Linked DNA regions of Litorilinea aerophila. Each later gene encodes a partner of the first gene's protein in a complex. Links are inferred from orthologs where the notes say so. Each region holds a gene or a part of one and is shown on either strand. Other genes may lie near its edges.

Region 1 (6,346 bases):
CCGACCAACGGGGTGGGACTGGCGCGAGATCGCGCTGTTGCTGCTGCTGGTGGATCCCCTGTGGGGGAGCATCTGGCGTCTGGCCGCCGGCCGTCTGGAAGTTCTCCCCCTGCGGGGACAGGCCATCCAGCAGCGCTTCTGGCTCCCCTATCTCCAGCCGGACTCGCCGGCTGCACAGCTCTTGGGCTGGGACGCCCATAACGCGCTGCCGCTCCTGTTTCGGGTGGCGCTGCCGGCGGTGCTGGTGGCGATAGCCGTGGCTTTGGTGTTGGGTCCTACAGCCGTCTGGCTGACAATTGTGGTAACTGTAGTAAGTGCCCTGGGCTGGACGGGCCGGCACACTTTTTCCTATGTCCCGGCGGCGCTCCATACCGCGGTCACCATTTCCCTGCCCTGGCTGCTGACTCTGACTCAGCTGGATGTGACGCCGGCCCACGGGGCCTGGGCCGCTCACCTGACCCTGGTGCTCCTGTGGTCCCTCCACAACTGGGGCGAGGGGCGCTGTCTGCGGGTGGCGGGCGACCGGCTGGGGCTGGGGTTGATGGCTGCCGCCGACCTGGGTATGGGCCTGCTGTTCATCGTGGCCCGGATGCCCTTCTGGCTGGCCCTGGTGGCGGTGCTCTGGCTGCCCACATGGCTGACCGTTTACCAGCGCCGCGCCATGGGCCACCTCCAGTTCTGGTGGCTCCTGGCCATGCTGATCAGTGGTCTGGCCCTGGGTCAGGTACCGTCGTCGTAAACGAAAGGTCGTCGTCATGAACAACACAACTGAACAGTCCCTACCCTCGACGCCTCCCGCGGTGCCCGAGGCCCTGTCTCCCGATGGGGGCACACCGCCCGGCACCCCCGTGATCACTGTGGAGGAGGTGCGGCGAGATCCAGAAGTGATCGCGTTCATCCAGCAGGCCAACGAATCCCTGCGCATCCTGGGCTACACGGAACACGGCCAGCGTCACGCCGGCCTGGTGGGTCACATCGCCGAGAACGTGCTGGAGCGGCTGGGCTACGACCAGCGCACCTATCAACTGGCCAACATCGCCGGCTATCTCCACGACATCGGCAACTGCATCCACCGCCAGAACCACGCCCTGAGCGGCAGCCTGATGGCCTGGCGCATCCTGGCGCGCATGGGCGTCCCGCCCCACGAATGCGCCATCGTCATGAACGCCATCGGCAATCACGAGGAAGAGCGGGGCACGGCTACCACGCCCGTCTCTGCTGCACTGATCATCGCCGACAAGGCCGACGTCCACCGCAGCCGGGTCCAGAACCCCAACATGGACGAGTTCGACATCCACGACCGGGTCAACTACGCCACCACCCGCAGTTTCGTCCGGGTACGGCCGGAAGAGCGGGTCATTGCCCTGGAACTGGAGATCGACACCAACTACGCCCAGGTCATCGAATACTTCGAAATCTTCCTGGACCGGATGACCATGGTGCGCCAGGCCACCGAATTCCTGGATTGCTCTTTCCAGTTGATCATCAATGACACCCGGTTTTCATAGCCGACGGACATTCAACCACCCACCCATATCAGGAACTATCCATGCGCATCGTTCGTTTCATCGAAATGTTGGAAGGGCAGCCCGGCTCGCTGGCCCAGTGGGGGCTGCTGGAGGATCAGATTGTCTACCCGTTGGCCCAGGCCCCCTACCTGGATCCCCTGGGCGACGGGGTCTACGCGCCCCGGGTCGTGGGTCCGCCCAGGCCGCTGGCCCACGTCCGGCTGCTGGCGCCGGCCCAGCCCAGCAAGCTGGTCTGCGTGGGCCGCAACTACGCGGAACATGCAGCGGAACTGGGCAATGAAGTGCCGCCGGAGCCGCTCATCTTCCTGAAGCCCCCGTCTTCGGTCATCGGCCCGGATCAGCCGGTGGTCTACCCGTCCATCAGCAGTCGGGTGGACCACGAGGCCGAGCTGGCAGTGGTAATCGGCCGGCGCTGCCGCAACCTGCGGGAGGAGGACGCGGCCCAGGTCATCTTCGGCTACACCCTGGCCAACGACGTCACCGCCCGGGATCTACAGCGGCAGGACGGCCAGTGGACCCGGGGCAAGGGCTTCGATACCTTTGGGCCGGTGGGGCCCTGGGTGGACACTGCCTTTGACCCCCGTGGCCGCACGGTGCGCTGCCTGGTCAACGGCCAGGTGCGCCAGGAAGGCAACACCGACCTGATGATCTACCCCATTGCCCGGGTGTTGGCCTTTGTCACCCGCTTCATGACCCTGGAGCCGGGCGACCTGCTCCTGACCGGCACGCCGGCGGGCGTGGGCCCGGTCCAGCCGGGAGATGTGATGACGGTCGAAATTCCCGGCCTGGGTCAACTTTCCAATCCAGTCGTGGCCGAAGATGCCGACCCGACTCAAGCGCAGGAGTGATTGACCATGGCGATACCCGCATTGCAACACTTTTTGGACATCCAATCCCTGACCGACGAACAGTTCTGGGGCCTGTTGCGCCTGGCCCGGGAACTGAAGGATGAGCGCATCCGCCTGGGGCAGAACGCCCCCATCCTGGCCGGCAAATCCCTGGCCATGGTCTTCCAGAAACCCAGCCTGCGCACCCGGGTGAGCTTCGAAATGGGCATGCAACACCTGGGCGGCCACGCGTTTTACATCAGCCCCCAGGAGGTTGGCCTGGGCACCCGGGAGAGCGTGCCCGATGTCGCCCGGGTCCTCAGCGGCTACGCGGACGGCATCATGGCCCGGGTCTTCGACCACGAGCATATCCTGCAGCTGGCCGAGTGGGGCAGCGTACCGGTCATCAACGGCCTGAGCGACTTCAGCCACCCTTGCCAGGCCCTGGCCGACCTCTTCACCATTTGGGAGGAGCTGGGCCAGTTGGCCGGCCTGACCCTGGTCTACGTGGGGGATGGCAGCAATAACGTGGCCACCAGCCTGGTCATGGCGGCGGCCAAGGTGGGCCTCACCATGCGGGTGGTCGCGCCCCCCGGCTACCAGCCTGACCCGGCCGTCCTGGCCCACAGCGGGACGGATGTGACGGTCACCGACGATCTGGATGGTGTGGTGGGCGCCGACATCCTGTACACCGATGTCTGGACCAGCATGGGCCAGGAGTCCGAGCGGGAAGAGCGCCTGCGCATCTTCCCCCCCTACCAGGTCAACGGGGCGCTGGTGGATCGCACCCGCAACCCCGACGTGAAGGTGATGCACTGCCTGCCGGCCCACCGGGGCGAGGAGATCACCGACGACGTGGCCGACGGCCCCCACAGCCTGCTCTTCCCCCAGGCCCACAACCGGCTCCATGCCCAAAAGGCCATCCTGGCCCATCTCTTAGGAGGCATTCCCCTGAAGTAGTATGGACACCTTTCTCCTGGCCCTGACCCGTCTACAGGATTGGCGCAACATCATCGACATCGCGCTGGTGTCGATGATCTTCTACGTGGTGCTCTTGCTCTTTCGAGGTACCCAGGCCGTTCAACTGGCCCGGGGCATTCTGGTCATCTTTGTCATCACCCTGATCGTCAGCCAGACGGTCCAGCTGACCGCCTTCAACTGGCTGCTGAGCAAGAGCACATCCCTGGTGCTGGTGGCCATCCCGGTCATCTTCCAGCCCGAGATCCGGCGGGCGCTGGAACGGGTGGGCCGGACGGCGCCCCTCCTGGTGCGCCGGGGGGACAACGCCGGCACCCAGCGGGTGATCAACGAGGTGATCAAAGCCGTGGAACAGATGTCGGACCATCGCCACGGCGCCCTGATCGTCTTCGAAGGGGGGACAGGGCTGGGCGAGTTCATCGACCGGGGCGTGGCCATCGACGCGGAGGTTTCGTCGGAGCTACTCACCACCATCTTCTATCCCAACACCGCCCTCCACGACGGCGCGGTGATCATCTCCGGCATGCGCATCGCGGCGGCCAGCTGCGTCCTCCCACTGACCCAGCGGGAGCTCTCCGACAGCCAGATGGGCACCCGCCATCGGGCGGCCATCGGCGTGACCGAACAGGCCGACGCGCTGACGGTGGTGGTCTCTGAGGAAACCGGCAACATCTCGGTGGCTCGCAACGGGCGGATCCTGCGCCTGGACAGCAGCCGGCTGCGCACCCTGTTAAGCGACTTCTATCGGCCCTAGCAGAGAACATGCGTTGGACATCTTGACGAACCGCACATTGCGCACCAAATGGCGAGGCCTGGCTGAACAACTGGGAACCCTGGCCCTCTCGATTATCCTGGGCTTCGTGGTCTGGCTGATTGCCGTGAACCAGGAGAACCCCATCATCCAGGCGGAATTTCCCGAGCGAATCCCCGTGACCGTCCGGGGGCTGAGCGGCGATCTCCAGCCGGTCCAGGACCTGAGCAAGGAAGCGGTGCGGGTGGTGATTCAGGCCCCCAGAAGCTCCTGGGACAACCTGGAGGCCAGCGACTTTTCCGCCTACATCGACCTTTCTGGGCTGGAGGCGGGCGTCCACGACGTGGAGGTCCATGTGGTGGTGGTGGATCCCAAGGTCAAGGTGGTGAGCATCCAGCGGCCAGAGCTGCGGGTGCAACTGGATCCGGTGGTGGAGAAAAAGGTGCCGGTGAAGGTGGAGGTGATGGACACCACGGCCTTTGGCTATGATTGGCAGCCGCCTATCGTGGAGCCCATCTCGGTGACCGTCCGCGGGCCTGCCACCCTGGTGGACCAGGTGATCTCAGCCCGGGCCGAGGTCTACCTGCGCAACGCCAAGAGCCAGGTGGAGCGGCAACAGACGGTGACGCCCCAGGACGCCCAAAACCAGCCGGTGCCCCGCGTTGAGGTGGAACCGTCCCAGGTCCACATCGTGGTGCCGGTGGAACAATGGCCCGGCCGCAAGGAGGTCGCAGTACGGGTCAACCTGCAGGGACAACCAGCCGCCGGCTACCGCCTGAGCAACGTGCGGGTCAACCCCTCCACCGTGGTCCTGGTGGGGAGCACCGAAGTGCTGGCCCAGGTGCCGGGCTTTGTGGAGACCGAGCCCATGACCCTGACCAATGCCACCAGCGAGATTCAACGGCGGGTGCAGCTGCTGGTGCCGGAGGGGGTGACGGTGCTGGAAGGGAACGCCGTGGACGTCACCGTCAGCATCACACCCATCGAAGGGGGGACCACCGTGCGCCAGGAGCCGGTGATCCAGGGGCTGGCGCCGGGATTGACGGCCACCGTCTCCCTGCGCACAGTGGACGTGATCCTGAGCGGTCCCCTGCCCCTGCTGGAATCCCTGGGGCCTGACGATATCTTCGTCATCCTGGACCTGACTGGCCTGCTGCCCGGCAACCACATCGTGGTGCCTCGGGTCGTGGTGCCTGCCGGGATCCGGGCCGAGGGGGTGCTGCCCGAGAGCGTGGAGGTGATCATCAGCCCCCAGGCGCCGGCCACGCCCGAGGCCACACCTACCGGCACACCGGTGGCCCCCTCGGGGCTGATTCCAGGGCGCAATCCGGCCCAGTAGGCGAACTGGTGACGGCGCGCGGTGCGATATTGCTGTGCAATCGGTGGATCCTCTGGTACAATGGATGGATGGCTCTGCTGCAAGAACAGCGCAGAGACGCAGAGCATGCGGAGTTTTCTCTGAGCTCTCTCTGGACTTCCGCTGCGTCTCCGTGATAATCAAACCCTTTTTGCAGGGGAAGTCATGGATCCCTTCTGGTAGGGATGGACATTGAAAAGGTCGAAATTTACGGAAAGAAATCAAATATGACTCCTCGTAAACCGGTGGTCGCCCTGGTTGGGCGCCCCAATGTGGGAAAATCAACCCTGTTTAACCGGCTGATCGGCCGGCGTACGGCCATTGTGGAAGACGTGCCCGGCACCACCCGAGACCGCATCTACGGGGAGAGCGACTGGAACGGCGTTGCCTTCGTGGTCATCGACACCGGCGGGCTGGAAGCCCCCACGGGCCTGGCCGGCGAACCTTCATCCCCGGCCAACCTGGCCCTGGCCACCGACTCGGCCCTGTTCGTGGAGCACATCCAGAACCAGGCCCGGCTGGCCATGGAAGAGGCCGACGCCATCATCCTGGTGGTGGACGGCAAGGAAGGGCTCACCGCGGCGGATCTGGACGTGGCTGAAGTGCTGCGCACCACCCAGAAGCCGGTCTTCGTGGCCGTCAACAAAGCCGAGAGTGAACAGCGGCGCCTGGACGCGGTGGAGTTCTGGAACCTGGGGTTGGGCGAGCCCATCCCCATCAGCGCCTACCACGGCCACGGCGTCGGCGACCTGCTGGACGCGGTGGTGGCCGCCCTCCCGCCCCACCCCACAGACGACGAAGAAGAGGACGAGGCGGTCTCCATCGCCATTGTGGGCCGGCCGAATGTGGGCAAGAGCAGCCTGCTCAACGCCCTCCTGGGCACCGAGCGGGCCATCGTGTCCGA
Region 2 (6,514 bases), on another replicon or contig:
GGCCCGACGGCTTCGGGCTGACGGCCGGTGGGAAACTGCTTTGCCACGGCTCGGGCCCGTTCAGTGACATCGGCCGGCCGGAAGGCATCCATGGTGATCACCGTGTCGGCCACGTCCAGATAATCCCCGCTGCCGCCGATGACGAGAATGGAGCTGACGCCGTGCTCGCTGTAGAGCTGGCGGACCCGGTCGATGAAGGGGGTGATGGGTTCCCGCTCCTTGGGCACCAGCGCCTGCATGCGGCTGTCCCGGATCATGAAGTTGGTGGCTGCGGTGTCTTCGTCGATGAGCAGGCCCGTGGCACCCACTTCCAACGCCTCCATGATGGACGCAGCCTGGCTGGTGGAGCCGCTGGCGTTGGCTGTCTGGAAGGCGCGGGTGGATTGGCCCAGGGGCAAGTTGTCGATGAAGGGGGAAATGTCCACGCCGGCGACTGAGCGGCCATCCTCCGCCCGAATCTTGACCAGGCCCGCCTGGCTGACCACCCGTTCCCGTCCATCGCCCGGGCGGTGGTTGTAGACGCCTCGCTCAATGGCTCGCAACAGGGTGCTCTTGCCGTGGTAGCCTCCTCCCACAATCAAGGTAACCCCCGCGGGGATGCCCATGCCACTCACCTGGCCGGCATGGGGCAACTCTATTTGGACCCGCAGGGATGGCGGAGACTGGAAGGGGACGACCGTGTCATCCTGGAGGGGGCGGTCGTCGACTCCGGAGCGCCTGGGCAGGATGGCGCCGTCGGCCACGAAGGCCACCAGTCCCCTGTCTGCCAGGGCGTCCCGGAGAGCGTCGGCATCTTCGTTGGTGGCCACATGTTTCCAGACCAGGTCCGGGTCGTGGGCGGCTGCGAGCAGGCTTTCGTTGACCACAGCGGGCACATTTTCCAACAACAGGCGAGCCGCCTCATGGCCCAGGACGCGGCGTCCCTGGGCCGGCAACCCTACAGTGAACCGGGCCTCCACATTCCCCTCTGGGTCAATCTGGACCGCGGTCTGGGGTAACACTTCTTGCCCGGGGGCTTCCATGTGAATTTCGCCGCTCTTGCCGGTTCCCCGGCGTCGGCTATGGCGCCGGGCGGCAGCTGCAAAGGCTCGGGCCAGAAAAGCGGTCAGGCCCACGGCACGGCTGGTGTTGGCGTAGGTGGCCTGGGGAAAGGCGGCCACCGAGGCCGGGAGGGTGATGCGCACCCGGCTTGGCGAGGCGAAGGGATCGCCCTGCACGTGATCTACCCACAGGGTGAAGTTGGGGAAGGTCCACGCCCCCTGAATTTCCCGGTACGCGGGGTACCCACGTCCATCGATTCGGCGCAGGATATCTGCCAGTTTTTGTCGGTCCGATGCCATGATCCCGTTCTTTCCCTGATCGTCGGATAGTGTCTCGCACTTGAGGGCACACGGCAGCAGGCAGGGGAGATGCCGGTGGCTCTCCAGCTGTCCGCACTTCTGACCCTTTCAGGGTGCCATAGTGTAGCGAATTCCGTCCAATGATGCCAGTTTTGCCTTCCGGGCATCCGTTTGGGGACCAGGGCGCCAGGCAGTATAATTGAGTGGGCTGTTTTGCCCCCTCTGAGCCATAGGGTCGGACCTGGCGGTCTCCCAGACTACCGCCGGGCTCCGTAAGCCGTAACTGAAATCGCCATAGAAACGTATGATCAAAGAACATCCTCCATAAAGCAACAGCCGCTCCAGCCATGTATGTTGGAGAGGCAGCGTAACAGAACAGCCCATATCCACAGATTGACTGAGATAGATCCCTGACAGACACACCCATTCTGGTTGAATCGCTAAAATCGCAGTGCAAGAGCTTGGGGTTACCGGCGCCGCCACCCTCGACCGTTTTCCTTGTCGCCCGTGAGGCCGGTGTCCCACTCTGCTAACGTGCTTAACGATTGAACCAATCATCCGAGGATGACTATGTTCAAACGCTTTAGCACCAGTTAGACGATTTCATTTCCCTGCCAGACTGGGGACATCATCGCCCGACTGGCAGGCGTTTTCGCTTTTTGAAAAAAGCCCTGGTCCAGTGGCTATGCGATCACCGCGGGAACCACGGGTATGCTATAATGCCCGTTGTAGCCATATGCCGATCTTACCAGGATGGTGATGCCCTGCCTGGGCGGTCAACTTTAGCGGCCAGGGACTCCCCTCGAACACCCTGACCCATGGCGCGTTCGTCAGAATGACATTCACCGTTGAAGATTTTGCCGACCGGTATCGGCGGTTAGTCATGTAATTCACTCCATTCAACAGGAAAGAAGATGCCCATTCACTTTGGCACCGACGGCTGGCGTGCCGTCATTAGCGATGAATTTACCTTTGCCAACGTTCGCAAGGTGGCCCAGGCCATCGCTCAGGAAGTCCTGAGCACCGGTTCCACATCCCCCGCGATGGTCGTTGGCTTCGATACCCGCTTTCTCAGCGACCGCTATGCCATCGCCGTGGCGGAGGTCTTGGCCGCCCACGGCATCCGGGTCTGGCTGGCCCAGGCCGATGCTCCCACACCCATGATCAGCTATGCCATCGTGGAAAAGGGCGCGGACGGCGGCGTCATGATCACTGCCAGCCACAACCCGCCCCGCTACAACGGCATCAAGTTCAAGGCGGCCTATGGCGGCTCTGCCAGCCCTGAGGCAGCCCGCTCGGTGGAAAGACGCATCCGCCTCAATGAGGAAGCGGGCATCACGCCGCCCACCTTGCCCCTCCACGAAGCCCAGGTGCAGGGCCTGATCACCCGCTTCGATCCTTTTCCTGCCTACGAAAGCCACGTCCGCCAGCTGGTCAACTTCACCGTCATCCAGCAGCGTCCCCTGCCGGTGGCCGTGGACGCCATGTACGGGGCCGGCCGCATCTACCTGCGCCGTCTGCTGGAGGATGCGGGCTGCACCGTCACCGAGCTCCGCAGCGAAATGAACCCGGGCTTCAACGGCATCCACCCGGAGCCCATTGCCCGTCACCTCCACCCCCTGATCGAACTCATGCGGCGAGGCGAGCACCGGGTGGGGCTGGCCACCGACGGCGACGCCGACCGCATCGGCGCGGTGGATCCCAGCGGCCGCTTCATCGATCCCCACGGCATCATGGCCCTGCTGGTGGAACATCTGGTCCACGACCGGGGCCTGCGGGGTAGCGTGGTCAAGACAGTCAGCACCACCCAGATGCTCAATCGGCTGGCCCGGCGCTATGAGCTGCCCCTCCACGAAACGCCGGTGGGCTTTAACCACATCAGCGACTGGATGTTGCGGGAGAATGTGCTGCTGGGAGGCGAAGAGAGTGGCGGCATTAGCATGGCCGGCCACATCCCAGAGGGGGATGGCATCTTGATGGGGCTGTTGCTGGTGGAGATGGTGGCCAGCCGGGGGCGCACGCTGGCCGAGCTGCTGGATGAGCTCATGGCGGCGCCCGACATGGGCCGCTTCCACTACGCCCGCCTGGACCAGCCGGTGCGCCCTTTCGACAAGCGAGAATTACTCGCCGCCCTGCTGGCAGGCGCTCCAGACACCCTGGCAGGGGTGCCGGTGGCCCAGGTCAGTGACCGGGACGGGGTGAAGTTTATCCTGGCCGATGAAAGCTGGCTCCTGATCCGCCCCAGCGGCACGGAACCGGTGCTCCGTATCTATGCCGAGGGCCATAGCGACGAACAGGTCCAGGCTCTGCTGGCAGCGGGCATGGAGATGGCCCACGCCATGATCGCCGATCGAATCCAGGAATGACGTTATGACTCCCCTGCAAAAAGGGCATTTTTCAACGCAAAGGCGCAGAGGGCGCAAAGCCGCAAAGAAACGCAGGAGAGAATTGTTCTAATCAGCGTTTATCTGCGTGGGGCAGCGTCCAATTTGACCTTTTTGCAGTAGAGTCACGTTATAAATGGCGTTATAGTCAAGTCACCTGTTAGAACAGGATGCGCAGCAAGGAGAGGGCCAGGGCGGAGAGGCTGAGGAGGCCAGCCAGGAGGACCACAGCCGTGGGCACCAGCACGGCCACAATCACCTGGCCCAGGTGAAATCCAGTGAGCGCCCGGATGGCCTGCACGTAGAGGACCAGCGCCCACAGGTAGCCCACGGTGCGGGCGAGGCCGCCCAGACAGGGGATCGGGCTGAAGAAGGTCAGAACCAGCGGCACTGCAGCGTAGCTGGTGATGGCATAAAACCGTTGCAGGGTGGTCGTGGCCCCCTGGAGCTTGAGCACGACCAACACGCCCAGGCCATAGACAATCCAGAGGGTCAACCAGTGGAGCGGCTGGCTGAGCCAGAGGCCGAGGGCGCTCAGGCCGGCCGCCAGCCAGCCCGGGAAGAAGGCCGGCTCTAACCCCGCGATACGTTGCAGGGTTTCCGCCAGGACTCCCGTCCCCTGGCCTTCTGCAGCAGCCTGGGCCAGCCGCCACAGCGGAACCGTGGTGCCCGCCCGGGCAGCCGCGATCCAGTGCACCAGGAAGGGCAGGCTGCCCGCCACCAGGCCGGCGACGATCACCAGGCCCAATCCCTGGCGCATGCTGATGGCCGGCGCGCTGTCGGCCAGGTCCGCCGTTTCCCCCGTTCCCTCTTCAAAGCGGAGCTGGATGGCATTGCTCACCTGCTGGGGCGATGGCAGCCAATCGCGCCAGGCCACAGCAGATGTGCGGCTGTCGAGCACTTCCCCTGGCCACAGTCCATCGGCCTTCATCGTCCACCTCCCAAGATCAGGAAGAGGCCCAGCAGCGTACCTGCCACACCCGCCAGGAATATCACGGCGATCACTGGCGCCAGGGCTGCCACCACCGCCCGCTGCCAGGGCAGCTCGTGGGCCACCGCCACAGCTCGATAGAGGACCAGCAGGGCCCAGGTAGTCAGCAGCAGGTTGCTGACCGTGGTAAAGGGGACGATGTGTACCAGGCGGAGCACTTGGGGGGCTACCATCAAGGCGCTGGCCCCTAACATCTGGTTGAGGCTGCCCCGGCCATCCAGAGCCAGGGCCACCCCATGGCTCACCAGCCCGGCGAACACCCACTGGATCAGCAGGCCCAGGGGGACCGTGAGCAGGGCCAACAGGCGGAACCACCCGCTGCCGTACCCGGTCACCAGTGTTAACCAGCCCCAGGCTTCCTGCAGCCAGGCTTCCCCCACAGCCGGCTCCAGGTTCAGTTGACGCCACGCCTGCACCAGCTCCTGGAAGACGGCCTGGGCAGGTGGCAGGCTGGCCGCTGCCAGCAGACCGCCCACCAGGTGGGCTGCCCCTACTGCAACGCCCACCACAACGATCATGAAGAGACCCTCTACCCATGGGTTGTCATCGTCCACCATGACGATGAACGGATCCGCTTCCAGCATCAGGGCTTTGCCGATGAGTTCAGGATACGACCGAGGCTGCAGCATAAAAACTCCAATGGATGGTAGGCCATACAGGATGCGACGGCCCGGGGCACAGCACCGCCAGTCTTGCCGGCTGTCTTTAGATGGCATAATCATAGCATAGCGCCCTGGAGGGTGCAACGACCCCGAGCACGTAACTCAAAGCGATATTATTTGTCCACTTTATTTGACGAGAGCCCCAAAAGGTCTTAAGATGTGGCGCGTTTGTCGACGTATTTTCTTACCGTAGCGCCCACCGATGGACGGCGGGCCGGTCCGCACCGATGCAGGACCCGGCTGCCATCCAGCTGGATTCGTGGGGAGCCTACAGCCATTTAACGAAGGACCGGTCAGCAAAATGCGACTTATTCCACGCAAAATGTTCTTCACCCGTGGGGTCGGCGTCCACAAGGAGAAGCTCACCAGTTTTGAAATGGCCCTCCGGGAAGCCGGCATTGCTCACTTCAACCTGGTCCGCGTCTCCTCCATCTTCCCGCCCCGCTGCAAGATCGTCCCCAAGGAGGAGGGGCTGCCACTGCTCCAGGCAGGGGAGATCGTCTTCGCCGTCCTGGCGGAGATGTCCACCAACGAACCGGGGCGCCGCATCGCCGCCTCCATCGGCGTGGCCCGGCCTGCCGACCACGACAAGTACGGCTACCTGTCCGAGCACCACGCCTTTGGACAGACCGAAGCCGAGGCCGGCGACTACGCCGAAGATCTGGCGGCCACCATGCTGGCGACCACCCTGGGCATCCCCTTCGACGCCGACAAGGACTACAACGAGCGCAAGGAACAGTACCTGATGGGCGGCGAAATCGTGGAGACCACCAGCATCACCATGGCCGTGACGGCTGAACCGGGCGGTGTCTGGACCACTGTGGTGGCGGCGGCGATCCTGGTCTGATGATGACGCCCGATAACTTCCTCGGTCTGCCCGAGCCCTACGCCGGGGCATCCCATGCCCGGGTAGCGGTGCTTCCTATTCCCTTCGAGGCCACAGTGAGCTATGGCCACGGCACCGCCCACGGCCCCCAGGCCATCATCACCGCCTCCCAACAGGTGGAGCTCTACGACCGGGAGTTCGACCGGGAGCCGGCCCTGGAATACGGGATCCACACCCTGGCTCCCCTGGCCCTGGCCGATGAGCCCGAAGCTGCCGTGGCCCAGATCGCCGAGGCGGTGGCCCAGGTGGCC

The links.
Region 2: the proteins of cdaA (region 1) and FKZ61_RS14415 are in contact, whole or in part, in a crystal structure (PDB 7OJS), measured with the Bacillus subtilis proteins. The link is inferred for Litorilinea aerophila from one-to-one orthologs.

The regions. Positions count from the first base shown.
Region 1 is NZ_VIGC02000028.1:15,055-21,400, reverse strand. The notes cover bases 2,429-5,202. They hold cdaA (diadenylate cyclase CdaA), read left to right. Parts: upstream 2,429-3,317; coding sequence 3,318-4,088; downstream 4,089-5,202. Other genes in these bases: FKZ61_RS18445 (CdaR family protein), read left to right, coding at 4,102-5,202; argF (ornithine carbamoyltransferase), read left to right, coding at 2,429-3,316. Also shown: FKZ61_RS18470 (hypothetical protein), read left to right, coding at 1-739; FKZ61_RS18465 (HD domain-containing protein), read left to right, coding at 756-1,508; FKZ61_RS18460 (fumarylacetoacetate hydrolase family protein), read left to right, coding at 1,550-2,377; more of argF, read left to right, coding at 2,384-2,428; more of FKZ61_RS18445, read left to right, coding at 5,203-5,424; ribosome biogenesis GTPase Der, read left to right, coding at 5,670-6,346. UniProt on the Bacillus subtilis protein: One of 3 paralogous diadenylate cyclases (DAC) in this bacteria, catalyzing the condensation of 2 ATP molecules into cyclic di-AMP (c-di-AMP). Upon expression in E.coli leads to c-di-AMP synthesis.
Region 2 is NZ_VIGC02000018.1:66,261-72,774, reverse strand. Bases 1,539-4,480 are described here. They hold FKZ61_RS14415 (phosphoglucomutase/phosphomannomutase family protein), read left to right. Parts: upstream 1,539-2,254; coding sequence 2,255-3,706; downstream 3,707-4,480. Other genes in these bases: FKZ61_RS14410 (hypothetical protein), read right to left, coding at 3,885-4,480. Also shown: FKZ61_RS14420 (ABC-ATPase domain-containing protein), read right to left, coding at 1-1,340; more of FKZ61_RS14410, read right to left, coding at 4,481-4,655; FKZ61_RS14405 (YIP1 family protein), read right to left, coding at 4,652-5,344; FKZ61_RS14400 (pyruvoyl-dependent arginine decarboxylase), read left to right, coding at 5,679-6,224; speB (agmatinase), read left to right, coding at 6,224-6,514. UniProt on the Bacillus subtilis protein: Catalyzes the conversion of glucosamine-6-phosphate to glucosamine-1-phosphate. Glucosamine-1-phosphate is used for cell wall biosynthesis.